Regions from separate parts of the Pradoshia sp. genome, predicted to be linked through region 2. Evidence: riboswitches for the same ligand, from Rfam matches in the RefSeq annotation. Region 2 holds a riboswitch; each other region holds the start of a gene.

Region 1 (9,330 bases), on a different contig from region 2:
GAATAGTATTCCTTGGTAGCCCCATACTTGGCGCTGTGATTTCTTCAATTGCTGGAGATAGCCGCGATGAAGGGCTTGCACTTTCTGTTCATCAGGCATATTGCTCCATCTCCTTCCAGATGGCTTGGAATACTTCATTGTAATCCGGGTGATTCCTGGCTGTGAATGGGGAGAGATTCCTTACTTCCTCCGGGACAATAAATTCCTTATGAATTTTGCCGGGATGGGGTGAAAGCAGGAAAATACGGTCGCTCATGGCAACGGCCTCCCCGATATCATGGGTGACGAGAATCGCTGTTTTCCCAAATGACTTTAAGGTTGATGAGACCAGGTCCTCTAATTTCAGCTTTGTTTGGAAGTCAAGAGCAGAGAAGGGTTCGTCGAGTAATAAAAGAGTCGGATTTGTGGCGAGTGTACGTACGAGTGCGACCCGCTGCCGCATACCGCCTGAAAGCTCGCGTGGGAATTTCCCTAACACATCGCCGAGCCCGATTTGCTCGAGTAAAGAAAGGGCACTGGCCTCATGCTCATCGTCTAGCTTCTTTAACAGCTTAGGACCAATCAGGATATTTTCCTTAATAGTCTTCCATGGAAAGAGATAATCCTGCTGAAGCATGTAGCCAATATCCTCTCGGCTCTCTAAGACATTATGGCCTGAGATGGTTACTGAGCCCTCTGTAGGCTTCATCAGACCCGAAACAATGGAGAGCAAGGTAGTTTTACCGCAGCCGCTTGGGCCGAGAAGAGAAATGAATTCTCCCTTCTCGACGCTTAACGTAATGTCTTCAAGTGCAGCTGCAGCTTCATTTTTGGATAAATAGAGGTGTGAGACATTTTTAATTTGGAGTAAAGGCATAGTGCTATATTCTCCTTTGTTATTTGGAGACCTCTTCGGCGAAGGAGGTATCCACTAATGTTTGGTGGTCAATTTGTGATTCGATTTCTCCAGCTTCCTTCATGATATCCTGAAGATTTGCCCATTCTTCCTTATCAAGGATGGGATCGAGGGCAAACGATTCCTGCGCCTTATAACGCTCAACCGCTAAAGTGATGATGGATGTATCGGTGTCCTCGAAATAAGGTGAAATAATCTTGGCGACCTCAGCTGAATCAGTTTCTTGCACCCATTGTTGAGCTTTATAGATGGCCCGTGTGAATTTTTCAATCGTATCTTGGTTATCTTTTATATAACTCTGTTTAGCCATGAAGGTGGTATAAGGAATATGGCCTGATTCTTGGCCGAATGAGGCAACGATATACCCTTTGCCTTCTTTCTCGAACATGCTTGCCTGGGGTTCGAATAGCTGGACGAATTCACCTGTACCTGATGAGAAGGCACTCGCGATATTGGCAAAGTCGATATTCTGGATTAAATCCAAGTCCTTCTGTGGGTCGATTCCATGCTTCTTCAATACGAACTCGCCGACCATTTGCGGCATCCCGCCTTTTCGCTGGCCTAAGAAGGTACTGTCCTTCAGCATATCCCAGTTGAAATCCTTGATTTCTTTTCTTGAGATTAAAAAGGTGCCGTCTGTTTGGGTAAGCTGGGCAAAATTAATGACCGGATCTCGTGATTCTTGGGCATGCACATAGATGGATGTCTCTGAGCCGACTAGCGCGACATCAGCTCCTCCTGATAATAGGGCTGTCATGGTTTTATCACCGCCCCAGGTAGTCTGCAGGTCGACTTTAAGGCCTTCTTTTGTAAAGAAGCCTTTCTCAAGGGCGACATATTGCGGAGCGTAGAAAATGGAGCGGGTTACCTCTGCCACGCGGACTGGTTTCAATGCTTTCTCTTTATCATCCCCGCTGTCTTTGCAGGCAGCTAAACTAAAGAGAAGAACGAACGATAACAAGCAGAATAGGCTGGTTTTAAGCTTGTTCTTCAAGGGAAATTCCTCCTTAACGGGCAATATGTATGCCGTTGGTTTAATACTTGCATTGTATGTATACCGGAAAAAATGTGTGATTGCCTATAAATGAAAGGAGTGAGGAAGAGTGGAACAAACATCCTCTAAGCTTGGACAAATCGTCAAAAAAACACGATACCCTTCCCCGCATCCAAGGATTTCTTTATATATGGTGACCTATCTCTCGAATGGCTTGACGGTGAAAGGACTGTTGGCAGAACCAAAGGATGCTGGAATACATGATGGTTTTCTATACCTGCGAGGCGGGATCAAGAATGTCGGCACCGTCAGACCGAGCAGAATCATCCAGTTCGCCTCTCAGGGATTTGTTGTGTTCGCTCCCTTTTACCGAGGGAATCAGGGAGGGGAGGGAGATGAGGATTTTGCTTTGGAGGACCGCTTTGATGCGATTGCCGGCTTTGAATTATTGAAGAGGCATCCAATGGTTAATCCAGAGCGGATTCACCTATTTGGTTTCTCACGAGGAGGAATTATGGCTCTTTGGGCAGCTATTGGCTGTCCGGAGGCTGCCTCCCTTGTCACGTGGGGAGGAGTATCAGATATGGTGCTTACTTATAAGGAGCGGATTGATCTTCGAAGAATGCTCAAGCGGGTCATTGGGGGAAGCCCGATGAAGTATCCGGCTGCCTATAAAGCACGTACGCCTCTCTATGAGATAGAGAGAATCGCTTGTAAGGTACTGATTATTCATGGCGAGGAAGATAAGAATGTCTCCATTCAGCATGCAGTGATGCTTGAGGAGCGGTTGAGAGAGGCAGGTAAAGAAGTGGAAACATGGTATTTTCCCGGATTTACCCATTACTTTCCACCGGAAATAAACCGTCAAATTGTACGTGATCTGACGAAATGGATGAAAGAAACGGCTTCCAATGGTACGATGGTAAATAAGTAGATCAAACGAGGGAGTTGAATAATGTGGGCATGCCAATGGAGATGAATACCCTCATTGTGACGAAATCTAATGAGAAGCGTGTTCAGGAAAATCTCTTCACATTACAAAAGGATGGATATCGATTATATCCAATTGATATTCCGATTGAAATTCGGACAACGCTTGAAGGAGACACAAGAGGAACAGCATTGATCAAGAAGGTAGAATGGGAGAACGCTAAGACAACGATAACCTATCAGCTTATCTCCTTAAATTCCAGCAACTAAGAAGCTAAAAGGCAGACAGAAGGCATATGCACTGTGTGCCTTTTTTGATTTTCCTAGCGATAAAGGGGGAGACAGAATGGATTTTCAGATTGGTATTTTTGTGTATGATTATGAATTTCACCGTGATGACACGGTTAGTCAGCTGTCTCTGATAAGTATCTTGGAATCAGGCTGTAAGGAGGCGGCCCTCCGTAATTTGAAGACACAAGTGGATGATAGTTTTTTGGACGGAGAGATATCTTTCTGGATTCGAGGAGAGCGGTTTGGCGGTATGAGCTATGCTACGACCTCTCTCTTGACGACGTGTGAGACCTTGATTCGGTTCAAGGATTATGAGAAAGATGGAGGGGCAAATATTATTTTTCTGGATTAATCAACGGATTTCTTTATTCTGCTAAATGAGCAGGACTGCCAATTAAAGGTGTTGGATTATCAGTATGAAACAGATGAAGAGGGCTTTGTCCTGTCTGTTGAACAGACTGAAATAGTAAGTGAGCGTATTCCGAAAGGGGTGTTTGAGGCGGAAATTATGAAAGCTTGCTCTGACTTTGTTTCCTTCTGTGAGAAAGCTCAATTGCCTGTAAATAAAGATGAATTGGCGGATATTAAGAGATATTGTTTAAGAGCGGTGAATGAAATGAGAGGCGGGATGTAGATTGAAGAATGAAGCAGATATCCTTAAAGTCATTCAACAAGACCGTTGGATGATGGAGACCTTGGAAGCAGCCCAATCTTTGCATAAATCAGATTGGTCGATTTGTGCCGGTTTTGTCCGTACAAAGGTATGGGATGTCTTACATGGGTATACAAAGAGAACGCCGCTTCCAGATATAGACTTTATCTACTTCGATGAGAGCGAGACAGATGAGAGAGTGGAAAAGGTTTTAGAGCGGAAGTTAGAGAGGCTCCTGCCGGGCAGGCCGTGGTCCGTCAAGAATGAAGCAAGGATGCATATGGTCAATCAGATTCCTCCGTATACTTCAACTAGTGATGCTATCTCTAAATTCCCCGAAACGGCAAGTGCAGTCGGCGTAAAGCTGGATGAACATGGAGATCTTCAATTATGTGCACCATGAGGCGTGCATGACCTCCTTGCGATGAAGATACGGCCGACTCCGTTTTTTACAGAGACAGCCGAGCGGCTGGATCTATATGAAAAGAGAATAGCGATAAAGAACTGGCTGAAGAAGTGGCCGCTCGTTGAGAAGAATTGAATGGTGTACATACAAAAAAAGTGGAGAAATCATAATTGATTTCTCCACTTTTGCTATTTCTTTAAGCAATTGGACCGCCTTTAATGACGATATTTGTGTCGATATGATCAAATGACAAGAAATTCTCACGGAACTTGGCTGCAAGCTCATGAGCTTTCTTATAGTAGGCCTCTTGATCTGCCCATGTTTTATTTGGCTGCAATACGACATCGGGTACGCCAGGGACATGAAGCGGGATATGTAGGCCGAATACACTGTCTTGAACGGTTTCAACATTGCTTAGTTCACCCTCAAGGGCTGCCTGTACCATCAAGCGGGTGTATGAGAGCTTCATACGGCTGCCTGTGCCATATTCGCCGCCTGTCCATCCTGTATTGACCAAGTATACCTGGACATTATGCTCCTCGATGTTCTTGCCAAGCATCTCCGCATAGCGGGTAGGCTGAAGCGGAAGGAATGGTGAACCGAAACAGGTTGAGAAGGTTGCCTCTGGTGCAGTAATGCCGCGTTCTGTTCCAGCTAGTTTGCTCGTGTAGCCGCTCAAGAAATGATACATGGCTTGTTCCTTTGTCAGCTTGCTGATAGGAGGCAGCACACCGAATGCATCAGCTGTCAAAAAGATAATGGTTGTCGGGTGCCCAGCCACACTTGGTTTGACGATGTTGTCGATGGCATCGATTGGGTAAGCAGCCCGTGTGTTTTCCGTTAAGAAACCATTGTCATAGTCAGCAATGCGAGTCTTATCATCAACCATTACATTCTCAAGGACAGAACCGAATCGAATGGCATCGAAGATTTGCGGCTCTTTCTCATGAGATAAGTTTATGCACTTTGCATAGCAGCCCCCTTCGATATTAAAGACACCGCTTGGAGACCAGCCGTGTTCATCATCACCAATCAAGCGGCGGCTCGGATCTGCTGATAAGGTTGTCTTGCCTGTACCGGAAAGACCAAAGAATAGGGCAACATCCCCTTCCTGTCCAACATTGGCTGAACAGTGCATGGAGAATACGTCTTTCTCAGGAAGCAAGTAGTTCATGATGGAAAAGACGGATTTCTTCATTTCCCCGGCATATTCTGTACCGCCGATTAAGACGACTTTCTTCTCGAATGAAACGATAATGAAGGTTTCGGATCTCGTACCGTCAACTTTCGGGTCTGCCTTAAATCCAGGCGCACAAATAATCGTGAATTCTGAGCTATGGGTTTTTAGTTCTTCCGCTGTCGGGCGGATGAACAGCTGATGTACAAACAGATTATGCCAAGCATATTCATTGATTACTTGGATAGGTAAGCGGTATTCTTTATCTGCACCTGCGTAGCCATTAAAGACGAAAAGTTCATCCTGCTTATTCAAGTAGCTGATGACCTTCTCATACAGGTTCGCGAATGCTTCCTCCGAGATGGGTTTATTTACGCTTCCCCAGTCAATTTTATCCTTTGAGGAAGCTTCCTCGACAATATATTTATCTTTTGGAGATCGACCGGTATACTTGCCTGTTTCTGCCTTGATAGCACCAGTGGATGTCAAAATCCCTTCATTTCGTGCTAATACTTTCTCAACCAATTGAGGAACGGATAACTGGATGTGCATATTCTCATTAGATAGCAGTTGCTTCAACTCATTGGACATTTCAACATGGCTCATAAGAAATCATCCTCTTCCAATTAATGTATTTGTCTCTTGTATGAAAAATAGTATAACATATTTGTGTAAATTAAACATACTAATTAACGATTAGATAAATAAAAAATATTAAACAACCGTTCCACATCCTTAGCTGCTGCTCACTTCCTTAGCCATACAGGATTGATTCGGCTTTTAATATTTCCTATTACTAATATTGTTAACTTGTTCACAATATATTATATCAATTTATTCATAAAATTGCGACAGTTGAGGGGCTTTGAAACCCATACAAATATATCCTGCACATATATTGACAGTTCATAGTATAGTAAGTTAAGATTTAACTTTGAAACGGATACTCTTATCAAGACTCGGTGGAGGGAACAAAGCTCTATGAAGCCGGGGCAACCTGCAGTTTGAACCGCTATTAGGTTCACGCAAAGGTGCTAACTTGATGCAAGGCTAATAGAAGCCTTGAACGATGAGAGTGAAAGGCGAATTTCGTGAGATATAGACCTTTCCTCTTTAGGAAGGTCTTTTTTTGTGCATTCAGGACATGACTAAAGATAATGAGTAACCGTATAGATAAGTACTTAAGGAGGAGTTTTATTATGTCGACTAAGAGACATTTGTTTACATCTGAATCTGTAACTGAAGGGCATCCAGATAAGATTTGTGACCAAATTTCAGATTCCATTCTAGATGAAATCCTTGCGCAGGATCCAAATGCGCGTGTAGCTTGTGAGACTTCTGTTACGACAGGCCTTGTCCTTGTTGCAGGAGAAATTACGACTTCCACCTATGTGGATATTCCGAAAATCGTTCGTGAAACGATTAAAGGAATTGGGTATACAAGAGCGAAGTACGGTTTTGATGCAGAGACCTGTGCTGTCTTGACGTCCATTGATGAGCAGTCAGCAGATATTGCTCAAGGGGTAGACCAGGCGCTTGAATCTCGAGAAGGAACGATGACAGACGAAGAAATCGAAGCAATCGGTGCTGGTGACCAAGGCCTGATGTTTGGGTTTGCCTGCAATGAAACAGAGGAATTAATGCCTCTACCAATCTCACTTGCCCACCAATTATCAAGAAGATTGACAGAAGTACGTAAGCAGGAAATCCTGCCATACCTTCGTCCTGATGGAAAAACTCAAGTAACTGTAGAATACGATGAGAATGATAAACCTGTTCGTGTTGATACAATTGTTATTTCAACTCAGCATGACCCGGAAACAACCCTTGAACAAATTCAGGCGGATTTAAAAGAGCATGTAATCAAGTCAGTTGTTCCGGCTCATTTAATTGATGAAGCGACAAAATACTTCATCAATCCAACAGGCCGCTTCGTGATTGGCGGACCTCAAGGAGATGCTGGATTAACTGGTCGAAAAATCATCGTTGATACGTATGGCGGTTATGCGCGTCATGGCGGTGGTGCTTTCTCCGGCAAGGATGCGACAAAGGTAGACCGTTCTGCTGCCTATGCTGCCAGATATGTAGCGAAGAACATCGTGGCAGCCGGTCTCGCTGAAAAGGCTGAAGTTCAATTGGCTTATGCGATTGGAGTAGCTCAGCCTGTATCCATTGCGGTGAATACTTTTGAAACTGGCAAGGTTGATGAAGATAAGCTGGTTGAATTAATCCGTGCAAACTTTGACCTTCGTCCAGCTGGTATCATCAAAATGCTTGATCTGCGCCGTCCAATTTATAAACAAACAGCTGCTTACGGCCATTTTGGACGCAATGACCTGGATCTTCCATGGGAGAAAACAGATAAAGCAGAAGTACTTCGTACACAAGCTTCCATATAATGAAAAAACCTTAGGGCATACATGCCCTAAGGTTTTTTTAATAGTCTTTATGCGACAAATGACATACTAATGTTACATATTTTTCTAAAAATACCGGTAAATAATTCGTAGGATTCGACATATTTTGCGCAAAAAGTCTGATAGTATAGATTGGTGCAATTATAAAAAATATTTATTATAAAGCGAGGTTTTTTTCGTAATGTGCGGTTTTGTTGGGTGTGTTCTAGATAAATGTCAAGATGCTCTCGTATCTGATTGTTTAAAGGAAATGAACAATCTTATTTACCATAGAGGACCAGATGATGAAGGTTTTTATGTTGATGAATATATTCAATTAGGCTTTCGCCGTTTAAGTATTATTGACCTGGAAAGCGGTCACCAGCCACTTTCTTTTGAGAATGAACGGTATTGGATCGTTTTCAATGGTGAAATTTATAACTATTTGGAGCTAAGAGAGGAGCTTTCCCTTAAAGGGTTGGAATTCAAGACGAATTCTGATACGGAGGCTATCCTTGGTGCATATGCGTATTATGGAGAAGCGGCTGTTAAGAAGCTGCGCGGGATGTTCGGGTTCGTCATTTGGGACAAAAAGGAGAAATCCATCTTTGCAGCACGCGATCCGTTTGGAATCAAGCCGTTCTTCTATAAAGAGGAAGAAGACAGATTATTCTTTGCCTCTGAGAAGAAGAGCATCGTATTGGCTTCTGGTGATGAAGAGGTTAATTTGGATGCATTGCAGCATTATTTAACTTATCAATTCGTGCCTGAGCCGGAAACAATGACAGATGGCATCAAGAAGCTGCTCCCAGGACATTATCTAAAGAAATCAATCGGGGGACCAATTGAAATCGGTCAATATTGGAAGGCGTCCTTTTCACCAGTTCTGAAGTCAGAGCAGGATTGGACAGAGGAGATTCGTGAAGTAATGATTGACAGTGTACAGAAGCATATGCGCTCAGATGTGCCTGTCGGTTCATTCCTTTCCGGAGGAATTGATTCTTCTATAATTGCTTCTATCGCAAAGAAATTCCATCCAAATATTAAGACGTTCTCTGTCGGCTTTGAGCATGAAGGATTCAGTGAGATCGATGTGGCAAAAGAAACAGCCGATAAATTGGGCGTAGAAAACATTAGCTACATCATTTCGCCGGAGGAATATATGCAGGAACTGCCGAAGATTATGTGGCATGCTGATGATCCGCTTGCTGACCCGGCATGTGTACCACTTTATTTCGTTTCAAGGGAAGCGAGAAAGCATGTGAAGGTCGTGCTGTCTGGGGAAGGAGCGGATGAATTATTTGGCGGTTATAATATTTACCGCGAACCGCAATCTCTTGAGGTATTCACGAAAATGCCTGCAGTCTTAACCCGTTCCTTAAAACGAATTGCGGCTATTCTTCCTGAAGGGGTTAAAGGAAAGAGCTTCATTGAACGTGGCTGTACACCAATGGAAGAACGCTATATCGGCAATGCGAAAATGTTCGTGGAGGATGAAAAGAAAGAGCTGTACAAACCATACCATGGCGGGTTGGATTATAAGACCATTACTGCACCATTCTATCGTGACGCAGCAGGGTATGAGGATG
Region 2 (9,330 bases):
GAATTCATGGAGGGCTGCAGGAAGATGCATTATCTGGAGCAAGGGCCGTGCCTATCTATCAATCCAATGCTTATTTATTTAAGGATACAGACCATGCGGCCAATTTATTCGGGTTATCAGAGCCTGGCTATATTTATACCCGGATTCACAATCCGACATCGAGTGTCCTTGAGGAAAGGGTTGCAGAGCTTGAGGGTGGAATTGGTGCGCTTGCTGTTGCGAGCGGTCAAGCAGCCGTCACATTGTCCATTTTGAATATTGCGGGTGCAGGCGATGAAATTGTGGCAGCTTCTACACTCTACGGGGGTACATATAATTTATTTGCGACAACACTCCCTAAATATGGAATAGAGGTGAAGTTTGTCGACCCAAGTGATCCGGAGAATTTCAGACAGGCTATCACGCCGAAGACGAAGGCTGTCTTTGGAGAAACAATCGGTAATCCAAGCTTGAGTGTACTGGATATTGAAAAGGTGGCAGAGATTGCCCATGAGGCTGGTATTCCGCTTATTGTTGACAATACATTTGCGACCCCGTATTTATGCCGGCCAATTGAGCATGGAGCAGATATTGTTGTTCACTCTGCAACGAAATGGCTGCTTGGGAATGGAACAACCTTAGGGGGCATTATTGTGGATGCAGGAAAGTTTGACTGGAATTCTCCGAAATTCCCAGGGTTTACGGAGCCTGATTCAAGCTATCATGACATCATTTACAGCGAGGCCATTGGGGCAGCTGCCTATATTATTAAAGCGAGAGTCCAGCTATTAAGGGATTTGGGTCCAGCCTTAAGTCCATACAATGCATTTCAATTTATTCTTGGTCTTGAAACCCTGCATGTCAGGATGAAGGAGCATATTGCCAATACTGAGGAGATCATTGAATACTTAAAGCAGCATCCAGCTGTAAGCTGGGTTCTGTATCCAGGTGATCCAGACCATCCTGATTATGAGCTCGCCAATAAATATTTGCCAAAAGGAGCGGGTGCTGTAGCTGTTTTCGGCATCAAGGGCGGAAGGGCTGCCGGAAAGACATTGATTGATACAATCGGCCTGTGGTCACATGTCGCGAATGTCGGAGATGCGAAGAGCTTGATTATTCATCCCGCAAGCACGACTCACCAGCAATTAAGGGGAGAAGATTTGAAGGCATCCGGGGTGACTGATGATCTCGTTCGTCTTTCCATCGGGATTGAGAATGTGGAGGATTTAATCGAAGAGCTTGAGCTTGCTATCGAGAAGGCAACAGGCATCAGCTCCCAATCCGTTACAACGAAATGATAGAATTTTGTGGTAAAATAAAAAGTCCTTATTGACACCTCGTTCTTCTCCATGGTAGGATAACATTCAGTAACAAGTGAATGAATCGAACGACTCTTATCCAGAGAGGTGGAGGGATGTGCCCTATGAAGCCCGGCAACCGGCAATCATGACAGCCATGATTGAAAAGGTGCCAATTCACACAGGATTATTAAGTCCTGGAAGATGAGAGAAAGGAACATGCATAAGTTAATTATTCATGCCTTTCTGCTCATAGCAGGAAGGCATTTTTTATTGAATTGGAATCTATGGAGCATAAGAGAAAGAGCAGGTGAAGGTTTAAGTGATCACGTTAAATGATGTATCCAAGACATATACAAAAACATTTAAAAAAGGTACATCCATTAAAGCCGTTGATCATGTGTCCCTATCAATTGAGCAAGGTGAGATATTTGGGATTATTGGATACAGCGGAGCTGGAAAAAGTACGCTTATCCGCATGCTAAACGGGTTGGAGAAACCGACAAAAGGAACAGTAAAGGTTGCCGGACGAGATATGGGCGCCATTAAAGGTAAGGAATTACGGAATGCTCGTAAGGAAGTGAGCATGATATTCCAGCACTTCAATCTTCTATGGTCACGGACGGTTAGTGAAAATATAGAATTTCCGCTGGAAATAGCGAGAGTGCCAAAGCATAAGAGGAAAGCTAGAGTGAAGGAGCTTATCAAGCTTGTCGGCCTTGAAGGGCGCGGAGATGCCTATCCTTCCCAATTGAGCGGCGGACAAAAGCAGCGTGTCGGCATTGCGCGTGCACTTGCCAATAATCCAAAGGTCCTTTTATGTGATGAGGCAACATCAGCACTCGATCCACAAACAACAGATGATATTCTCGATTTATTGGTTGATATCAATAAACGTTTAGGCTTAACCATTGTCCTTATCACCCATGAAATGCATGTCATTCGCAAGATTTGTCATCGTGTAGCAGTAATGGAGCTGGGCAAGGTTGTGGAAAGCGGGCAGGTGCTAGATGTGTTCAAGAAACCGGAAGCACCTATTACGAAGCGATTTGTTCAGCAGGTGACAGAGCCAGAGGAAACGAAGGAAACGATTGAGCACATGCTTGAAGCTTATCCGACAGGGAAGGTTGTTCAGCTATCCTTTATTGGTGAGTCAGCGGAAACCCCAGTGCTCTCTGAGGTCATTCGTTCTTACCAAATTAACGTAAATATTATGCAAGGGAAAATCTCTCAAACTCAAAACGGTTCCTATGGAACCTTATTCATTCATCTGGATGGAGAACAATCAGAAGTAGCGAAAGCCATCGAGTATCTCCATAATCAAGACATCGGTGTGGAGGTGATTTCAGAATGATGGAGACCTATTTTCCAAATGTCGTGTGGGAGCGTATTTCAGAGGCAACGATGGAGACGCTATACATGACAGGAATCGCTTTAGTCGCAACCTTTTTCCTAGGCATTATCCTGGGCCTTCTGTTGTTCTTGACATCAAAAGGAAATCTGTGGGAAAACAAATTCATCTATGGAATTGTGGGCGCCTTTGTGAATATTTTCCGCTCCATTCCATTTATTATCTTAATCGTTCTGCTTATTCCCTTCACAAAAGCCCTCGTGGGAAGCATTATTGGGGCAAATGCGGCACTGCCGGCTTTAATCATCGGTGCGGCGCCATTTTATGCGAGAATGGTTGAGATTGGACTTAGAGAAATTGACAAAGGGGTTATTGAAGCTGCCAAGTCGATGGGAGCAACCTCGTTCACCATCATTTGGAAGGTGTTGATTCCTGAGTCATTACCAGCACTTGTGTCTGGGATAACGGTAACGGCAATCGCATTAGTTGGCTATACAGCGATGGCAGGGTTGATTGGAGCAGGCGGACTTGGTAATTTAGCTTACCTGGAAGGGTTCAGCCGAGGACAATCCGATGTAACAATAGTGGCCACCATCTTAGTATTGATCATCGTGTTTATCCTCCAATTTATTGGAGATATCATAACCAGGAAACTGGATAAACGTTAAGGGAGGAAGATGGAGTTGAAAAAGAAATTATCATTCATTTTAGTACTTTGCTTCACTTTAATATTGGCGGCTTGCGGCAGTTCAGAGGATTCAGGTTCAGGTGATGGGGATACAAAGAAATTGACTGTAGGCGCATCTAATGTTCCTCATGCAGAAATTTTGGAAAAGGCAAAGCCATTACTTGAAGAAAAGGGCATTGACTTGGAGATTGAAGTATTCACTGATTATGTAATGCCGAATAAAGCGTTAGCGGATGGATCCATTGATGCAAACTACTTCCAGCACATCCCGTATTTCGAGCAGCAGGTTGAGGAGAATGAGTATGATTTCGCTAATGCTGGCGGAATTCATATTGAGCCAATCGGCGTTTACTCCAAGAAATATGACAGCTTAGATGACCTGCCAGAAGGGGCTGAAATTATTATGAGCAGCTCCGTTGCTGACCACGGCCGTATCCTATCTATGCTTGAGGCAGAAGGTTTAATCACATTGAAGGAAGATGTGAATAAAGTGAAAGCCACTGTAGATGATATTGAGAAAAACCCTAAGAAATTGAAATTTAAAACAGACATTGAAGCGCCAATGCTTACTCAAGTCTACAATAATGATGAAGGCGATGCAGTCTTAATCAACTCCAACTATGCGATTGACGCAGATCTTGTCCCAGCTGAGGATGCAATCGCACTTGAAAGTCCTGAAGATAACCCGTACGTGAACATTATTGCGGTTCGTACGGAAGATAAGGATAATGAAGCAATCAAGACATTGGTTGAAGTCCTTAAATCCGATGAGATTAAAGACTTCATCAATGAAGAATATAAAGGTTCTGTCATTCCAGCAGAATAAAAAAATACAAAAGGTGCATGTCCGATTCATTTCGGAATGCACCTTTTTTCTTCTATTATATATACCTGCTTGATAAGACATATCGTCCGGCATTTCTCAGAATGATGAAGCAATTCCATTGAGAAATCGACGAAATCACTTTTAACAATCGCTCAGCGTGGTATATAGACATTGAGAGCTCTCTAATAAAGTGATAACCTTAACTTAATAATTCGAAAGGGATGATTCATTATTTTTGACAATCAGCTGCATCTCAGAGTGACGAACGAAATGGAAAAGGCTATGAGGCAGGCGCACGGAGTTGGATATGAGGTGTACAACCAGAAGTTAGATGTGCGCATGCGAGTAGAGGAACGACGAGAAGACAGTTATTTGAAAAGTAATGAGATTGTAAATGATCTGAATCGACGAGTCTTCTAATTTTAGAAGATATTATAGAAAAATGGGAAAGAACCAGCATACAATTGCTGGTTCTTTTCTTTCTCATAATTTAACTTTATAATAGCCTTACGCAGTAATTGTTATGGCAGGAGAGTGTAGTTTTTTCAAGGATTTTTAAGGGCTCAAAAAGTTGAATCCAGATTCTATTTGTTATAATATTGGAATGAGAATAAATTGAGAATAGAAACAATCTAACTTTAGATAACTATATTATTGGAGGTATAAGTATGGCTGGTTCAGTACTTACAATTAAAGATTTACATGTTGCAATTGATGGCAAAGAAATTCTAAAAGGTGTTAACCTTGAAGTTAAAGGTGGAGAAATCCATGCAATCATGGGTCCTAACGGTACAGGGAAATCTACATTGTCCTCTGCAATCATGGGCCACCCTAAATACGAAGTAACAAGCGGATCAATCACAATGGACGGCGAAGATGTGCTTGAAATGGAAGTTGATGAGCGCGCTAAAGCAGGTCTATTCCTAGCAATGCAATATCCAAGCGAAATCTCCGGCGTAACAAACGCTGATTTCATGCGTTCTGCCATCAACAGCAAACGCGGTGAAGGGAACGAAATTTCCTTGATGAAATTCATCAAAGAAATGGATAAGAAAATGGACCTTCTAGAAATGGACCAAGATATGGCACAGCGTTACCTCAATGAAGGTTTCTCCGGCGGTGAGAAAAAGCGTAATGAAATTCTTCAATTAATGATGCTTGAGCCGGCTATTGCCATTCTTGATGAAATTGACTCCGGTCTTGATATCGATGCCCTTAAAGTTGTTTCTAAAGGAATCAACCAAATGAGAGGCGAAGACTTCGGATGCTTAATGATCACTCACTACCAACGCTTATTGAACTACATCACACCTGATTATGTTCACGTTATGATGCAAGGTAAGATCGTGAAATCCGGTGGTGCAGAGCTTGCACAGCGTCTAGAGGCTGAAGGCTATGAGTGGATTAAGGAAGAGCTAGGCATTGAAGACGAAACAGTAGAAATCGAAGCTTAAGCAATAGGAGGATCATTATGACAACAGAAACTACGTTACCAATTGAAAAAGATGCAATCACTTCTTTTTCAAAAGCACATAGTGAGCCTGCTTGGCTAGAAAGCCTTCGTCTTGAAGCCCTTTCTGAAGCCAGTGTGACTCCTATGCCAAAACCAGATAAAACAAAAATCGATAAATGGAATTTAGAGGATATGAAAGTGAGCGCGGTTGACAGTGAGCCGTATGCTGATCTTGATGGGCTCGCTGATGAAGTGAAAAGCTTGCTTAATCCAGCAGAGGACAGAAGCCTCTATATCCAAAGAAACCATACAGCTGCACACCTGACACTTTCGAAAGAACTTCAGGAAAAAGGCGTTATCTTCATGAATCTTCAAGCTGCAGCAAAGGAACATCCTGAGCTTGTTCAAAAATACTTCATGACGAAGAGTGTTCCAGTTACAACAAATAAATTGACTGCTCTTCATGCAGCGTTATTCAATGGCGGCGTATTCTTGTATGTACCTAAGAATGTCGTGATTGAAGAGCCTATTCAAGCAGTCTTTGTTATTGATAATAAAGAAGCAGATCTATATAACCACGTGTTGATCGTTGCAGAGGATAACAGCTCTGTTACGTATGTGGAAAACTATATATCCTTAGCAGACGGCAAGCCGGTTCTTGGAAACTTAATTTCTGAGGTCATTGTCGGAAACAACGCACAAGTAAAATACGGTGCAGTGGATACCCTATCTAAGGATATGCAAACATATGTCAACCGTAATGCATATGTTGAGAATGACGGCCGCGTTGAATGGGCGCTTGGCTTGATGAATGACGGTAATACGATTTCTGAAAACATCACAAATCTTCATGGAAATGGAGCGTATGGTGATACAAAAACAGTCGTTGTCGGAACAGGGAACCAAATACAGAACTTCACAACGAAGGTTATTCATTTCGGTAAACATTCTAATGGCTACATCTTGAAGCATGGCGTAATGAAAGATGCTGCTTCATCTATCTTCAACGGCATCGGCAAAATTGAACATGGTGCAACGAAAGCAGATGCGGTTCAAGAATCACGCGTATTGATGCTTAGCCCAGAGGCGCGCGGGGATGCAAACCCGATTCTTCTTATTGATGAAGATGATGTAACAGCAGGTCACGCAGCTTCCGTTGGACGCGTCGATCCAACTCAGCTTTACTACTTGATGAGCAGAGGAATCGCCAAAACAGAAGCAGAGCGCTTGATCATTCACGGCTTCTTAGCTCCTGTTGTTAATCAATTACCTGTAGAAGCAGTTAAGAAACAATTGACTGAGGTAATTGAAAGGAAAGTTAAGTAATGATAAGACCTGATATTAAAGAGCTTTTTCCCATCCTTAAGCAAGAAGTCAATGGTCATGAACTTGTTTATCTAGATAGTGCAGCGACATCACAGAAGCCGCTATCTGTCATTCAGACCATCGAAGACTACTATAAACGCTATAATTCCAATGTCCATCGCGGTGTTCATACATTAGGAACCATCGCGACGGATGCTTATGAAAATGCGCGCGAGAAGGTAAGAAAGTTCATTAATGCCCATTCTATTGAGGAGGTTGTTTTCACGAGAGGGACAACAACCTCCATCAATACGGTTGCTGTCAGCTATGGACGAGCTAACCTGAAGCCTGGAGATGAAATTGTCATCAGCATGATGGAGCATCATAGCAATATCATTCCATGGCAGCAAACAGCTAAGGCCACAGGGGCAACCTTAAAGTACATTCCCCTGCAGGAAGACGGAACGATTTCACTTGAGGAAGCAAGAAAGGTAATTACACCTAACACGAAAATCGTCTCTGTTATGCATGTGAGCAATGTTCTAGGCGTTATCAACCCAGTGAAGGAACTAGCGGAGATTGCCCATGAAAACGGTGCGGTCATGGTCGTGGATGGAGCACAAAGTGCCCCGCATATTAAAGTGGATGTCCAAGATCTTGATTGTGACTTTTTCGCTTTTTCAGCTCATAAGATGTGCGGGCCGACTGGTGTCGGTGTCCTATACGGAAAGAAAAAATATCTAGAAGAGATGGAGCCAGTTGAATTCGGCGGAGAAATGATTGACTTCGTAGGATTGCAAGACTCCACTTGGAAAGAACTTCCGTGGAAATTTGAGGCGGGAACGCCGATAATCGCTGGGGCAATCGGACTTGGAGCTGCAATTGATTTTGTGAATGAAATCGGACTCGAAAATATCGAAGCGCATGAACATAAGCTTGCTGCCTATGCTCTTCGGAAATTAGGGGCTATCGAAGGACTCACCATCTATGGTCCGAAAAACCCCGAAGCAAGAGCTGGCGTTATTACATTTAATCTTGATGATGTCCATCCGCATGATGTTGCTACCGTTCTGGATTCAGAGGGTATTGCTATCAGAGCAGGACATCACTGTGCACAGCCATTAATGAAATGGTTACATGTTTCGTCAACGGCACGGGCAAGCTTCTATCTATACAACACAGAACAAGACGTCGACCGCTTGGCCGAAGGACTCGTTAAAACAAAGGAGTATTTCAGTAATGGCTTCTAATAATTTAGATAACCTTTACAGACAAGTAATCATGGATCACTATAAGAATCCTCGCAATAAAGGGTCTCTTGAAGGGGATAGCCTAGTGATTGACATGAATAATCCAACTTGCGGAGATCGAATTCACTTAACTCTTCAGGTGGAGGATGGCATTGTCAAGGATGCAAAGTTTGATGGTGAAGGATGTTCCATCTCCATGTCCTCTGCTTCTATGATGACGCAAACCATCAAAGGCAAGAGTGTGGATGAGGCAATGAAGCTCGCTTCCATTTTCTCTGATATGATGCAAGGCAAGGATTATGATGAAGATAATCTAGACCTCGGTGATATAGAAGCCCTCCAAGGCGTGAATAAGTTCCCGGCACGAATCAAATGTGCCACACTTGCTTGGAAGGCAATGGAAAAAGGTCTGAAGGAATAAATAAAACACGGGTTAGAGGATTTCCTTTAACCAGAAAGAATGGAGGAAGCGATCAATGGCAAAAAAAATGCCTGAAATCGGTGATTATAAATACGGCTTTCATGATAAGGACGTTTCCATCTTCCGTTCTAAACGCGGCCTAACAAAAGAGATCGTTGAAGAGATCTCCCGCATGAAGAACGAACCGCAATGGATGCTTGACTTCCGCTTGAAGTCACTTGAACATTTCTACAAAATGCCTATGCCGCAATGGGGCGGTAACCTTAACGGGCTTAACTTTGACGAAATCACGTACTATGTTAAGCCATCTGAGAAATCAGAGAAATCTTGGGATGAAGTACCTGAAGAAATCAAACGCACATTTGATAAATTAGGTATTCCTGAAGCGGAACAAAAATACTTGGCTGGTGTCTCTGCCCAATATGAATCAGAAGTTGTTTACCACAACATGAAGGAAGACCTCGAAGAAATGGGTATTATCTTCAAGGATACAGATTCGGCTCTCCGTGAGAATGAAGATATCTTCCGTGAACACTGGGCAAAGGTTATCCCGCCATCTGACAATAAGTTTGCTGCTTTGAACTCAGCAGTATGGTCAGGCGGATCATTCATCTATGTACCGCCTGGCGTGAAAGTGGATACGCCATTACAGGCTTACTTCCGCATCAACTCTGAAAACATGGGTCAATTCGAGCGTACATTGATCATTGTTGATAAAGATGCATCTGTGCACTATGTTGAAGGATGTACAGCACC
Region 3 (8,285 bases), on a different contig from region 2:
ATCTTTGTGTGTGAAAATAACCTCGTCATTTGTGACTTTTTCCTTTTTTAAATCAATGGAATATTGATGGACCTCTGTTACGTAAGGATTAGATTGTTGATTGGCTGTAATGATGCGCATTTCATTGTAATGATATTGAACATCATAAACTTCCATTATATTGATGTTCTTTTGTTTTGGAACATCGATCTTGTAGGAGCTTGCTTTCTCATTCTGTTTGTTCAATCGATCAATGGTGAAGTGGTAGCTTTTTCTCTCACCCCTAATGGACGTGGAATAATCAACCTCTGCATAGATGACGTGGTTATCATCTTCGAATAATGATCCCGTATCATATTTTCCTCTCATGAAGCTTGGGTAGTCTTTTTTTAGTTTCTGGAATTGCTTGCTTCTAAAGCTTAAATCTTCGTAATCCATTTGTTTGAAATAGGGAAGATCTGTTACATAGGATGTTTCATCATCCTTGATGGTCATGGTTTGGTACCTGCTGTTGTACCTGCCGCCAATATTATATGCACCACTGACACTTATATCCTTGATTATCTCCTTGTCTCCGCCTGTTTGTTCAATATAGAATTGGAGCTTGTCATCTTTTGCTAAGGCCGATTGAATATAGTAGATGGAGAAGGTTGCGAGCAGGAAGACAGTCAGAATCGTTAAAGTTAAATATTTTTTCATCTATTACTTCCTCCTATACGGTAACTTTCTTATTTAATAGATAATGGCTGATCCATACAGACAGGGCTCCGGTAACCATACTTGAGGCAATCGTCATGTAGACGACTTCTGATGGATAGAAATAGTCGGCTTTATCGAGCATAATTAAAACTCCGATTGGTGATAAAGTCAGGAATACCGCAAAGGCGATATAAATCAAACCGAGGAATAGCCCCTTCCATCTGAACGAACGTTCCATCAGGATAGCTGCAAATAATACCGTCAGGACGATGAATCCGCCACCATAGTAGAGGATAAATTCTGTGAAGGTACCTGGGATGATGTAATACAAATATATATTATAGCTGGCCATCTGGCTGATGGTCGCTTCTTTTAAATACTCAGCTGGTGTGAGCAATTCCATGAAGCTGCTTTCGATTAGGATGAAGACCATTTGAGCGGCAACCATTGTGAAGATAATAATCATTATAGCGGTTGCTTTGGCAAAATAAACGGAAAGTCGAGCGGTCGGCAGCATAAGAAGGCGATAGATGAACGTATTCTTACCGCTCCAGTCCCGGTACCAAATCAAAAAGATATAAAAGAAGACAGCACCCACACAAAGAGCGATAGGTCCGATAAAATAAATTTTATCACTGAAGCTAAGCATGCTCATATAAGAATAATTGTCTACAATCGATTGAACGCTCTCTCCGTTCATAATGGCCTCGTTCGCACGGCTCATATATTGATTGGATGTTATCCATACTCCAATCATTTGAATGATGAATAGAGCAGCCAAGCCCCCAAATAATACTTTCGCTACCCGTGAAACTTCCAGGTTCACTAGCTTTAAATATCGATTCATTGTATATACACCTCTCTCAGTACATCCACGACGGATTTCCCTTCCTTGATCCGCATGTCCTCTGCGTTAAACTCCTTATAGACGGTGCCATGGTTTAATACGACTACTTTATCAATTAAGTGTTCTATATCATTGATTTCATGAGTTGTGATGATGACGCCTCGGTCTTCAATTAAATGACTCGTGAATACATTGGCAATTTGTTCTCGGCTGAAGATATCAATTCCGGAGAACGGTTCATCCATGAGGACATAGTCTGTATCCTGAGCAAGACCTAATAGGAGATTAACCTTGGCTGTATTTCCTTTTGAAAGGGTGGAAATACGGTGTTCCTCGTTTAACTTAAAGAATTGAAGCAATTCATCAGCACGGTCTTGGTTCCAGCTTTCATAGAAATCAGTCATGAAATCCATTGCCTGTTTTATCGTAAAGCCTGGAAGCATGGTTAATGCATCCGGAATGAAAGTTAATTTCTCATAGGTGCTTTTCTTTCGGTGTTCTCCATCAATGAGGATTTCGCCGCCATTGACGGGTGTAAGTCCAAGGATGGCTTTCATGATGGTCGTCTTTCCGACGCCGTTAATACCGATCAGGCAGGTGATTTCACCTTTATTCGCCGTGAAGCTTACATCGTCCAATACACGTTTCCTGCCGAACTTTTTTGTTACGTTCTTTACCTGCAGCATAGTTCTCCTCCTTATTTCTCTTCGGTAAGATAATTCTTTTTCACAATATCAACCAATTCGTCAACTGGTACTTGAATGGGCTTGACGGCTAGGATGAAGGCATCGACTGCCTCTTGAATCAATTCCTCGCGGACGCCGTTTAAGATCTTTTCATCTGTCGTAACACGGCTTGGGAAATTGCGCTCTGTATAAATCAATCCTTGTTCCTCCATTTCCTTATAGGCTTTTTGTGCGGTATTCGGGTTGATTTTCAATAAACCGGCCAGTTCACGGCGAGATGGGATTTCCTGTCCTCCTGCCAATTCTCCAGTCGCAATTCGTTCCTTGAAGTAACGGACAACCTGTAAGTAAACGGGATCGCGGTTATTAATGAGGAATGACATCCATTCACCTCCTAATTCTTGGTGTGTGTACTATATGGTTCATACACTCCTTAAGGTGTACTATACTGGTAATACACCATAGATGTCAATAACTTCTATGAAAATAATGCTTATTTTTTAATTGAAAGAGGGAAAAAGTAGGATGACACCGGTATAGACACTAAGCCAAGGAGATGGTGCATATGCAGAATACAGGGCTTGTTTTGGAGGGGGGCGGAATGCGAGGAGCTTTCACTGCGGGTGTCCTGAGGTATTTGATGGAGGAGGATATCTATATCCCGTATACCATTGGAGTTTCAGCAGGGGCATGTAATGGCAGCTCCTATATTGCCCGCCAAATGAATCGGAATCATCAGGTGATCATTGAATACAGTCGACATCCTGAATACATCTCCTTTAAGCGCTTTTTGCGAAATAGGGAATTGTTTGGAATGGATTTAATTTTTGACAAAATGCCAAATGAGCTAATTCCTTTTGATATGGAAACATTCTGCAGCTCAAAGGAAGGCTTTGTCGTTGGAACGACCGATTGTGAGACTGGCGAAGCTGTTTATTTTGATAAACAATCATATAGTAAGGATATGCTTACCATACTAAGGGCTTCCAGCTCCTTGCCGTTGTTTGCACCGGAGGTATCCTTTAATGGACGATATCTCCTTGATGGGGGTGTGACCGATCCTATTCCCATTAAGAAATCGGTGAAAGACGGAAACACGAAAAACATTGTTGTATTAACGAAGAATAAAGGATATAGAGAGGCACCATCAAATTGGAATTGGCTTGCCTCAAGGAAATATGGGAAATATGCGGGACTTTTGAAAGCAATGAAAAACCATCATATCGTCTATAATGACACGATAAAGTATCTTAAGGAGGAAGAGGAGAAGGGGAACGTTGTTATTATCCAGCCAATACGGAGGCTTGATGTTTCCACCATCGGACGGAATCCGCAAAAGCTTGAGAATCTGTATGAGGAAGGCTACCGGGAAGCAAAGAAAGCATATGGAAAATTGAAGGAGTTATTATGAGATAAAAAGGGGGAGGAATAGACCCATCTATTCCCACCCCTTTTTTAGGCAATAATCAGACGACTAGCTCTGACTGCAAATAATGCCAAATCAAATTGGCCGTATGTTCAATGGAACTGATATGTGTGCGCTCAAACGCATGAGAGGCGTCAATCCCCGGTCCGATTAATCCATGAACGATATCATACCCGGCCCGGATGGCAGCGGAGGCATCAGATCCATAAAAAGGATATATATCAACACGGTAATCAATATCATGCTCCTGGGCTAATTTGACAAGATGCTGGCGCAGGCCATAATGATAAGGACCGCTTGAATCCTTCGCGCAGATGGATACACTATACTCGTCCGTTGTTTGGCCGTCTCCAATTGCGCCCATATCCACAGCTAAATACTCAACAGTTTCGTCCGGAATATTAGAGTTTCCGCCATAGCCGATTTCTTCATTATTGGAAATAAGGAAATGGGTAGTGTATGGAAGGGCGATGTTTTGTTCCTTCAGTTGTTTTATCAAGTAGAGTAGGATGCCGACACTCGCTTTGTCATCCAGATGCCTTGACTTTAAGAAGCCGTCCCCAGCAAGCTCTGCCCGAGGCTCAAATGAGACAAAATCACCGACCTCAATACCGAGTGCTTGCGTATCTGATTTTGATTTGGTGACCGCATCAATCCGAACTTCCATATGGTCATCGTCGCGTTTCACTTCACCCATTTTCTGATAAACGTGGACAGAGGTTTGGTTTAGTAAAATCGTTCCTGTGTACACATTACCGTCTGCTGTATGAATCTTGCAGTATTCTCCCTCACAGGCATTCCAGCGAAAGCCGCCGATCATCGTCAGCTTTAAACGCCCGCTTGGTTTGATTTCCTTGACCATTGCTCCCAAAGTATCCACATGGGCTGTCAGGAAGCGGTGTTTAGAATCATCTTGGCCTTTAATTGTCGCAAGCAAGGCCCCTTTATTCGTCCGTTTGTTTCCAATTCCGCATGTATTCAGAAAGTTCTCTGTATAACGAATGGCCTCTTCCGTATAGCCAGTCGGGCTTGGAATGGAAACCAAATCTTTTATGTAGCCGTATATCTCTTGACCGTCTGCTTTCATTTGTAGACACTCCTCTTATTAGTGAATAGCTCTATTATATACCTCCGTGGAAAAAGGGTACAATAGATGAGAAATTTCTTGCCTTTTTTAGGATATCCATGTAAATTATAGTTAAATGAATATTCGAACAAATCTTATCGCGAGAGACGGAGGGACGGGCCCGATGATGTCTCAGCAACCGCCGATGCATTCGGAAAGGTGCTAAATCCTGCAAGGCATATGCATATTTATGTGCCTCGAGAGATAAGAAGGAGAGTAAAGCTCGATAAGTCTTCTTCTTGGAAGGCTTTTTTATTTTTATTTGGGAGGGGCAGAACAATGACCGCATGGAAGATTGAAACAGTATTAGCCCAAATCGGCAATCGAAGTGAAACACAAACAGGTACGGTGAACACGCCCGTTTATTTCTCGACCGCATACAGGCATGAGGGGATTGGACAATCAACAGGCTATGACTATACCAGGACAGGAAATCCGACCCGAGAGGTTTTGGAAAAGGCCATCGCGGCCCTTGAAGGCGGTGAGCAAGGCTTTGCCTATAGTTCTGGCATGGCAGCCATCCATGCTTTGCTCACATTATTCGAACCGGGTGATGAGATCCTTGTTTCAGCTGATTTATATGGTGGTACATATCGTTTATTCGAAAAAACCTGGAAGAAATACGGCATCACTTTTGTTCAATGCCAGTCCTATAGAGATTTTGCTGAATCCATTTCAAGTCAGACAAAAGCCTTTTTTATTGAAACACCGACAAACCCTTTAATGCAGGAAATCGATATCCGGGCAATTGCTGATTTAAGTCAAGAGAATAACCTCCTTTTGATTGTTGATAATACCTTTTACACACCAATCTTGCAGCGTCCGCTTGAACTCGGTGCTGATATTGTTGTTCACAGTGCGACAAAATATATTGCCGGTCATAATGATGTTCTTGCTGGCCTCATTGTCGCAAAGGGAGAGGATGTCTGCCAAAAGCTTGATGAATATCAAAATGCAACAGGGGCCATCCTTTCGCCATTTGATTCCTGGCTTGTCATGAGAGGAATGAAGACATTGAGCCTCCGCATGAAGCAGCATGAGGAGAACGCTGGGAAAATCGCGGCTTTCTTACAGGAGCGGGAGGAGGTCATCGATGTCCTCTATCCGGGAAAAGGCGGCATGATTTCGTTTAGGCTTCAATCTGAGAAATGGGTCAATCACTTCCTGAAAAGCCTTGGTGTCATCACCTTCGCTGAGAGTCTTGGAGGGGTTGAAAGCCTTATGACCTACCCGGCTACACAAACGCATGCCGATATCCCGGAGGAGGTCCGCATAGCAGGTGGTGTTTGTAACCGGCTGCTCCGCTTCTCCGTTGGTATCGAACATGCTGATGATTTAATTGCCGACCTGAAGAACGCCTTTGAAGCGGTTAGCAGCAAACAAGTGCAAGCATAATATCCGTTCAGCCAGTCCATTTTGCAGGGCTGGCTTTTCTTATGGAGTAATGATGGTGATTTTAGGAAAATGTAAGAGATAAGCAGCTTAAAGCTGGCAAGAAGGAAAAAACGGGTGAAGAAGCGGAAATCTTCTGTCTTAAATGGTAGAATAGCTGTAAAATTATTTGTAAAGACATCTCGCATGATTTTTTGTTATGCTGATGACAGTCCAACCATAAATTCAGAGGAGTGATTCGGTTGAAGGCGCTGATTAATATCGATTATACATACGACTTTGTGGCAGATGAGGGAAGATTGACCTGCGGTGAGCCAGGGCAGCGAATTGAGGATTATATTGTTTCATTGACAGAAGAATTCATTAAACGGAAGGATTATGTCGTATTTGCCATTGATGTGCATGAAGAGAATGATCCTTACCACCCGGAAACGAAATTGTTCCCGCCCCATAATATCCGTTTCACTGCTGGCAGAGATTTATTTGGAAATCTGCAAAATGTGTATAATAGGAACAAGGACGAAGACCATGTCCTTTGGATTGACAAGACGCGTTATTCTGCTTTCGCCGGCACGGACCTTGATATCAAGCTTCGTGAGCGGGGAATCACCGAGCTTCATTTAGTCGGGGTTTGTACAGATATTTGTGTCCTCCATACAGCGGTGGATGCTTACAATAAAGGCTACAAGATTATCGTCCATAAAGATGGAGTGGCAAGCTTCAATGAGGCCGGCCATCAATGGGCTCTTGGCCATTTTGAACAAACACTTGGAGCAGATGTTTTATAAATTAAGGAGGAAGCTTGATGAAACACTATCAAGATGACAGCTTTGCGTTACATACAGATCTATACCAAATTAATATGATGGAAACATACTTCCGGGATGGCATCCATAACAGAAAAGCCGTCTTTGACGTTTACTTTAGACGTAACCCATTTGGGAACGGCTATGCCGTTTTTGCAGGACTTGAGCGTGTCATTACGTATATTAAAGAGCTGCGTTTTACAGACACTGATATTGAATATTTACGTAATGAAGTAGGTTATGCTGATGACTTCCTGTCCTACCTTAAGGAACTAAAATTTACAGGAACAATTAGAAGCATGAAGGAAGGGGAGCTCGTATTTGAGAATGAGCCTCTTATGCGTATTGAAGCCCCGCTAGCTCAGGCACAGCTTGTTGAGACGGCTATCCTCAATGTCGTCAACTACCAGACATTGATTGCAACAAAGGCCTCAAGGCTCACCATGGTAGCCGATGGCGATCCATTATTTGAGTTTGGGACAAGAAGAGCTCAGGAAACCGAAGCGGCCATTTGGGGGACACGCGCGGCCTTTATCGGCGGATTCCAAGCGACAAGCAATGTCCGCGCAGGTAAATTATTCGGCATACCAGTCGTAGGAACGCATGCCCATGCCCTTGTCCAAACCTATCGTGACGAATACACAGCCTTCAAGAAATACGCGGAATCCCATTATGACTGCACCTTCCTCGTCGACACCTATGACACATTACGCTCAGGTGTACCGACAGCCATCAAGGTTGCCAAGGAAATGGGTGACAAGATTAAATTCAAAGCCATCCGCCTAGACAGCGGCGACTTAGCTTACCTATCTAAAAAAGCAAGAATCATGCTGGATGAAGCCGGCTATACCGACACGATGATCACCGCCTCTAATGACCTGGATGAAGTAACTATTCTCAACCTGAAAGCCCAAGGTGCCAAAATTGACATGTGGGGAGTCGGTACAAAGCTCATCACTGCTTATGACCAGCCGGCATTAGGTGCTGTTTACAAAATGGTCAGCATTGAAGATGATAACGGAAGAATGGCTGACACCATCAAAATCAGCGGAAACCCTGAAAAAGTTACAACACCAGGGATGAAAAACGTTTACCGTATCATCAACCGTGAAACCAAAAAATCCGAGGGGGACTACATCACCCTAGACGGCGAAAACCCGCAGGAAGAAAAAATATTGACTATGTTCCATCCAGTGCACACCTTCATCTGCAAGGAAGTCACCGACTTCGAAGCCGTGCCGCTGCATGAAACTATTTTCGAAAACGGCGAACTGAAATATAAAACACCAGAGCTCACTGATATCCAGAAATTTGCCCATGATAA
Region 4 (6,067 bases), on a different contig from region 2:
TACATGTGGTTTAATTAGTAAGGGCAGCAGTATTTTACTGAATAAACCGGACTAAGGGGAGAGAATATAGAAGCGAATTATACTGACTTAGGATTCTCGGATAAAATGGGTCTTAAATTAAGAATGTTAGTAGAAAACCAATTAAGTGAAGAATACTTCTCAGGAATTAATATATGTGATGAAAGAGATACACATTCCAGAGGGCTGGATGGAGTTTGTTTACGAACCAACTTACCCCATTTTTTTATTTATTATTGGAGATTCCATACACACTTTAAAAGTGTGAAAGGGGAATTCCCCTTCACATTTTTAATAAAATACCGGTAAATATTCGGTCTACGTATAAGACTGAGTTATTAACTGATTGATAAGAATCATATCCAATAGCTGATTAGTTCGTGATAATCGAACACCCCAAAAGGTAGATTTTGATTCTGACTTTTAGGGTGCCTCTTACAATCTTTATTAAAATAGCTTAGTCCCCTTTTATCCCGCTGACGGAAACAGCGGTACATGGTTTCAGCTCCATTTCATTTGTTCTGATGGAATGGAATCCAGTCCTTTTCATGAGTGACGAAATCTCGAGGGAGAGCTTGGCAGCGTGTTTGATGGTGGCATCCTTTTGCCGGGGCTGGACGGTGATGGTGAGGCTTCCTCCAGTTGTCAAAAGGGCATGCAAACGGCTAAGGGAGGTTTCTTTTTCCTCCCACATAGGGAAACTGTTAACGCTGTATATACGGTTATATTGATTCTCTAATGGTACATCTAAAGCTGTTCCAAGCGTGATGGTGAGACGCCCGCTTTTCAGGGAGTCTTCATTTCGCTCTTTGGCCAAGTCTATCATTGCCTGTGATGGATCAAAGCCATCAAGACGGCATTTCGGGAAGGAAGAGAGAAGCATATGCAGCCCCTCACCTGGGCCAAATCCAATCTCGAGTACTTTATCTCCATTTACCAATCCGAGCTCCTTGAAGGTCCAATCATATAATACGCCATTTTCAACTGCCATGACCTTGCCTGCTGCTTTTCCAATCAATCCCTTTGGTTCTTTAAATTGCTTTGAAACGAAATCCTTCATACATCATTCACCTCATTCCCTTATTACCCAAATATGGGTGAGGGGTAACTTTCTGAGAATAATTTTCTAAATAAATTGAAATTACTGAAAATTTGTAGTAAATTTAATAAACAATCCAATATTTTCTTATCTAGAGAGGCGGAGGGACTGGCCCTGCGAAACCTCAGCAACCTGGACAAACAGTGTCCAAGGTGCTAAATCCAGCAAGCTTAGCTTGAAAGATGAGTGCCGTACATAACTGGGGCCTTCATTTTTGAAAGGCTCTTTCTTTATAATCGGACATCCATCTGCATACTCAAGGGGAGGGGAAAAGATGCGTTTACTAGAGAGACTTAAGGGGGAAATCCTTGTTGGAGATGGAGCGAGCGGTACATTGCTCTATTCCTTTGGGATAGATACATGCTATGAGGAATTAAATCTCACCAATCCAGAACGGATTGCCGAATTACATAAGGAATATATAGGAGCAGGTGCCGATCTGATTCAGACAAATACATTTGGAGCTAACTTTCACAAGCTGAAGCGCTACGGACTTGAAGGTGAGGTTGAGCGGATAAACAGGGAGGGAGTCAGGCTTGCCAAGGAAGCGGCAGCAGGCCGGGTTTATGTCCTTGGTACGATAGGCGGGCTACGCAGCGTACGGAAATCCGAGCTAAGCTTGACGGAGATTGGGACCTATTTCAAGGAGCAGCTGGATGCGCTTCTTCTAGAAGAGCCGGACGGTCTAATCCTGGAAACCTATTATGACCTAGAGGAATTATTATATGTCCTTGAGATAGCAAGAAAGCAAACGAATTTACCGATTGTCGCCAATATTTCCTTGCATGAAGTCGGCCTGCTTCAAAATGGCATGCAGGTGAAGGATGCCTTTGACCTGATCAAAGGAAAAGGAGCCGATATCATTGGGTTAAATTGCCGCATGGGGCCCTACCATATGATTCGTTCATTCGAGGAGGTGCCATTAAGAGAAGATGCCTTCTACTCTGCCTATCCTAATGCGAGTCTGCCCGACTTTACGGATGGCCGTTATGTTTACTCGACTGATGCAGATTATTTTGTCAGCGCAGCGAAACAGCTCGTGGAACAGGGTGTGCGGTTAATTGGCGGCTGCTGCGGGACAACGCCCGCCCATGTACGGGCCATTAAAAAGGGGATTCTTGGTCTTGTGCCTTTGACAGAAAAGAAGGAGGTCATCAGCCGAAAATCCCATGTCTACACCTATGATTTTCGACAGCCGGATAAAGAGACGATTTTAGGGAAGGTGAAGAAAGGGCCTGCTATTCTCGTAGAATTGGATCCGCCGAAAACGCTTGGAGTGGAAGAGTTCATGAAGGGGAGTCGATATTTGCACGAGATGGGGGCTGATGCCATTACGCTAGCGGATAACTCTCTGGCCTCCCCTCGCATATCAAACGTCGCGATTGCTTCCTTGCTGAAGGCTGAGCTGAAGAAGAATCCACTTGTCCATTTGACGTGCCGCGACCACAACCTCATCGGCTTGCAATCTCATTTAATGGGGATGCACACAATAGGGCTTAATGAGGTCCTAATTGTAACGGGAGATCCCTCGAAAATCGGTGATTTTCCAGGTGCAACCTCTGTCTATGACTTGTCTTCCATTGACTTGATTTCATTAGTCAAACAGTTCAATGCGGGTATTTCCTATTCGGGGAAATCGCTGGGCGGACAGACGAATTTCGAGGTGGCTGCGGCTTTCAATCCAAATGTAAAATATGTGGATAAGGCTGTTGTGAGAATGGAGAAGAAAATCCAGGCGGGAGCGGATTATTTCCTCACGCAGCCGGTATTTTCCGTCGAGAAAATTCGGGAAGTTTATGAAGCGACCAGGCATATTAAAGCCCCGATCTTTATTGGGATCATGCCGCTGACGAGTTACCGGAATGCCTCGTTCCTGCATAATGAGGTGCCGGGAATTACCTTGCCGGAGCCTGTGCTGCGTGCAATGGAAAAGGCAGGAACAGATGCGGAGGCATCGATGAGGGAAAGTCTCGCCATTTCTAAGGAGCTTTTGGATGCGGCGGCAGAATATTTTAACGGACATTATATTATTACACCTTTTATGAGATATGAATTAAGCGGAGAACTTGTGGCATACGCCAGCACGAAGAAATCAGTCATAAGCGGGGATGTGTTTGAACAATGAATTCACATAAATTAAGAGATTTACTGAATGAGAGAATTGTCATCCTTGATGGGGCAATGGGAACGATGATCCAGGCACTTAATCTGACGGAAGCGGATTTTGGAGGGGAGGAATATGATGGGTGCAATGAATATTTGTCCATCACAAGACCGGATGCAATTCGAACCATCCATGAGCAGTATTTGCTTGCGGGAGCTGACATTATCGAGACGAATACATTCGGTGCGACACCGATTGTCCTAGATGAATATGGATTAAGCCATCTTGCCTATGAGTTGAATGTGAAATCAGCCCAGCTTGCGAGAGAGGCTGTCGATGGTCTCGGAACAGAAGACGGGACGCGCTTTGTGGCCGGCTCAATGGGACCGACAACCAAGACCTTATCCGTAACCGGAGGAACGACATTTGAGACGCTCGTCGAATCCTATGAAACCCAGGTGAGGGGCTTAATTGACGGCGGAGTTGATCTGCTCCTCCTTGAGACCAGCCAGGATATGCTGAATGTAAAGGCTGCGTATATCGGAATGCAGAATGCCTTCGTCTCAAAAGGGAGAGAGCTTCCGCTGATTCTATCAGGGACGATTGAGCCAATGGGAACAACACTTGCCGGACAAACGATCGATTCATTTTATATATCGTCCGCCCATATGAATCCATTGGCGATTGGGCTTAATTGTGCAACAGGTCCAGAATTCATGGCCGAGCATCTGCGCAGTTTATCCGAGCTGACGCCAAGTGCTGTCAGCTGTTATCCAAATGCAGGGCTGCCAGATGAGAACGGTCAGTACAATGAAACGCCGCAATCCTTATCTAAGAAAATCAAGCAATTCGCGGAAAAAGGATGGATCAATCTTGTCGGCGGATGCTGCGGAACGACCCCAGATCATATTCGGGCTATTGCCGAAGCAGTCAAAGGGATTGAGCCCCGCAGAGCACCGGAGCCTCAAATGAAGCATATGCTCTCAGGAATTGAAGCGCTGACCTATGACGATTCCATGCGCCCATTATTTGTTGGAGAACGGACCAATGTTATTGGATCACGTAAATTCAAGCGGCTTATTAAAGAAAGGGCCTTTGAAGAGGCTGCCGAAATTGCCCGCGCACAGGTGAAAAAGGGAGCGCATGTCATTGATGTCTGTCTGGCTGACCCTGACAGCGATGAGGTAGAGGATATGGAGCAATTCATGAAGGTTGTCGCCAATAAAGTGAAGGTTCCCTTTGTGATTGATTCAACAGATGAAGCCGTCATTGAACGAGCACTTCGCTATTCCCAAGGGAAGGCCATCATCAACTCCATCAATCTTGAGGACGGGGAAGAGCGATTTGAGAGTATCATTCCGCTGGCGAAACAATATGGCGCAGCCCTTGTCGTCGGAACGATTGATGAGAAGGGGATGGGGGTAAGTGCTGCACGAAAGCTTGAGGTTGCCCGTCGTTCCTATGAGTTATTGACGAAGAAATATGGAATTCATCCGGAGGATATTATCTTTGATCCACTCGTCTTCCCAGTTGGAACGGGAGATGAGCAATATCGAAATGGAGCTGCCGAAACAGTTGAAGGATTAGCTGCCATCAAGAAGGAGTTCCCAGGTACACTCACCATCCTCGGAATCAGCAACGTTTCTTTTGGGCTTCCTTCTGAAGGAAGGGAAGTGTTGAATGCCGTCTATTTGTATCACTGCACGAAGGCTGGGCTTGACTATGCCATCGTCAATACAGAGAATCTGCAAAGGTTTGCCCTCATACCTGAGGAGGAAATCAAGCTTTCAGAAGGCTTGCTATTTCATAATTCTGATGAAACGCTCTCGAAATTCGTGGAATTTTACCGTACGAAGAAACCGGTGGAAAAAGAGCAGAAGGAAAAGCTGCCGCTTCTTGAGCGCCTTCCTGAATATATCATTGAAGGAACGAAGGAGGGACTGAAGGAGGATATTGATGAAGCTCTCACAGAAGGAATGGCCCCTCTTGATATTATCAATGGGCCGCTAATGGCGGGGATGGCCAAGGTTGGCGAGTTGTTCAATGATAATCAGCTCATCGTTGCTGAGGTACTTCAAAGTGCAGAAGCAATGAAAGCAGCTGTCTCCCAGCTTGAACCGCTGATGACAACGTCCGGTGATAAGACTGTTAAGGGCAAAATGGTGCTCGCAACCGTGAAGGGGGATGTTCATGATATTGGGAAGAACCTCGTTGACATCATCTTAAGCAATAATGGATACGAAGTCGTGGACCTGGGCATCAAGGTTACCCCTCAAACCCTTATCGAGGCGGTACGAAAGGAACATCCAACCATCATCGGTTTATCCGGTCTGCTTGTGAAATCAGCCCAGCAAATGGTCATAACGGCACAAGACTTGAAGGAGGCTGGAATCAATACGCCAATCATTGTCGGCGGCGCAGCCTTAACGAGGAGATTTACCACAAATAAGATTGCTCCAGAATATACTGGACCCGTCGTATATGCGAAGGATGCCATGAAAGGCCTTGATCTTGTAAACCAGCTGCATGACCAAGAAACACAAGCAGATTTCCTCAAGGAAATACTAGGAGAGAAACGAAAAACGAAAGAACCTGAGGCGGTTAAGGTAGCAGCCATTGAGAGTGCTGAAACACCTCTTAAGACGGTGCAGGACCAGTTAAGTCCGCCAGTACCAGAGGACTTAGAACGCCATATCCTGCGAGACTATCCGCTGAAGCAAGTATATCCATATATCAATAAGCAAATGCTTTTTGGACACCATTTCGGCTTAAAAGGCAATATTGATAAGCTGATTGCTGAGGAAGACCCAAAAGTGATGAACCTGCTATCCATTGTCAATGAAATT

The links. Region 2 has a riboswitch for S-adenosylmethionine ahead of ACI35L_RS08120 (methionine ABC transporter ATP-binding protein). Riboswitches for the same ligand answer to the same signal wherever they lie in the genome.
Region 1: linked by a shared signal. The riboswitch ahead of metK (methionine adenosyltransferase) and the one ahead of ACI35L_RS08120 (methionine ABC transporter ATP-binding protein) in region 2 are both predicted to bind S-adenosylmethionine.
Region 3: linked by a shared signal. The riboswitch ahead of ACI35L_RS11380 (methionine biosynthesis PLP-dependent protein) and the one ahead of ACI35L_RS08120 (methionine ABC transporter ATP-binding protein) in region 2 are both predicted to bind S-adenosylmethionine.
Region 4: linked by a shared signal. The riboswitch ahead of ACI35L_RS14175 (bifunctional homocysteine S-methyltransferase/methylenetetrahydrofolate reductase) and the one ahead of ACI35L_RS08120 (methionine ABC transporter ATP-binding protein) in region 2 are both predicted to bind S-adenosylmethionine.

The regions. Positions count from the first base shown of each region.
Region 1 is NZ_JBJEFJ010000168.1:12,910-22,239, forward strand. Features, by position in the region: gene ACI35L_RS14745 (ABC transporter permease) at 1-99, opposite strand, end outside; gene ACI35L_RS14750 (ABC transporter ATP-binding protein) at 92-856, opposite strand; gene ACI35L_RS14755 (ABC transporter substrate-binding protein) at 876-1,889, opposite strand; gene ACI35L_RS14760 (alpha/beta hydrolase family protein) at 2,080-2,823, shown strand; gene ACI35L_RS14765 (DUF2584 domain-containing protein) at 2,847-3,089, shown strand; gene ACI35L_RS14770 (hypothetical protein) at 3,166-3,462, shown strand; gene ACI35L_RS14775 (hypothetical protein) at 3,511-3,744, shown strand; partial or broken gene ACI35L_RS14780 (nucleotidyltransferase family protein) at 3,797-4,303, shown strand; gene pckA (phosphoenolpyruvate carboxykinase (ATP)) at 4,365-5,936, opposite strand; SAM riboswitch class I at 6,292-6,421, shown strand; gene metK (methionine adenosyltransferase) at 6,545-7,744, shown strand; gene asnB (asparagine synthase (glutamine-hydrolyzing)) at 7,944-9,330, shown strand, end outside.
Region 2 is NZ_JBJEFJ010000086.1:40,382-49,711, forward strand. Features, by position in the region: gene ACI35L_RS08115 (O-acetylhomoserine aminocarboxypropyltransferase/cysteine synthase family protein) at 1-1,280, shown strand, start outside; SAM riboswitch class I at 1,374-1,491, shown strand; gene ACI35L_RS08120 (methionine ABC transporter ATP-binding protein) at 1,603-2,634, shown strand; gene ACI35L_RS08125 (methionine ABC transporter permease) at 2,631-3,299, shown strand; gene ACI35L_RS08130 (MetQ/NlpA family ABC transporter substrate-binding protein) at 3,315-4,145, shown strand; gene sufC (Fe-S cluster assembly ATPase SufC) at 4,814-5,599, shown strand; gene sufD (Fe-S cluster assembly protein SufD) at 5,617-6,924, shown strand; gene ACI35L_RS08145 (cysteine desulfurase) at 6,924-8,153, shown strand; gene sufU (Fe-S cluster assembly sulfur transfer protein SufU) at 8,143-8,574, shown strand; gene sufB (Fe-S cluster assembly protein SufB) at 8,630-9,330, shown strand, end outside.
Region 3 is NZ_JBJEFJ010000126.1:152-8,436, reverse strand. Features, by position in the region: gene ACI35L_RS11410 (hypothetical protein) at 1-678, opposite strand, end outside; gene ACI35L_RS11405 (hypothetical protein) at 692-1,525, opposite strand; gene ACI35L_RS11400 (ABC transporter ATP-binding protein) at 1,522-2,211, opposite strand; gene ACI35L_RS11395 (GntR family transcriptional regulator) at 2,223-2,594, opposite strand; gene ACI35L_RS11390 (patatin-like phospholipase family protein) at 2,777-3,622, shown strand; gene ACI35L_RS11385 (M42 family metallopeptidase) at 3,678-4,724, opposite strand; SAM riboswitch class I at 4,856-4,974, shown strand; gene ACI35L_RS11380 (methionine biosynthesis PLP-dependent protein) at 5,043-6,158, shown strand; gene ACI35L_RS11375 (cysteine hydrolase family protein) at 6,392-6,943, shown strand; partial or broken gene ACI35L_RS11370 (nicotinate phosphoribosyltransferase) at 6,961-8,285, shown strand, end outside.
Region 4 is NZ_JBJEFJ010000159.1:5-6,071, forward strand. Features, by position in the region: gene ACI35L_RS14170 (class I SAM-dependent methyltransferase) at 476-1,078, opposite strand; SAM riboswitch class I at 1,202-1,306, shown strand; gene ACI35L_RS14175 (bifunctional homocysteine S-methyltransferase/methylenetetrahydrofolate reductase) at 1,392-3,242, shown strand; partial or broken gene metH (methionine synthase) at 3,239-6,067, shown strand, end outside.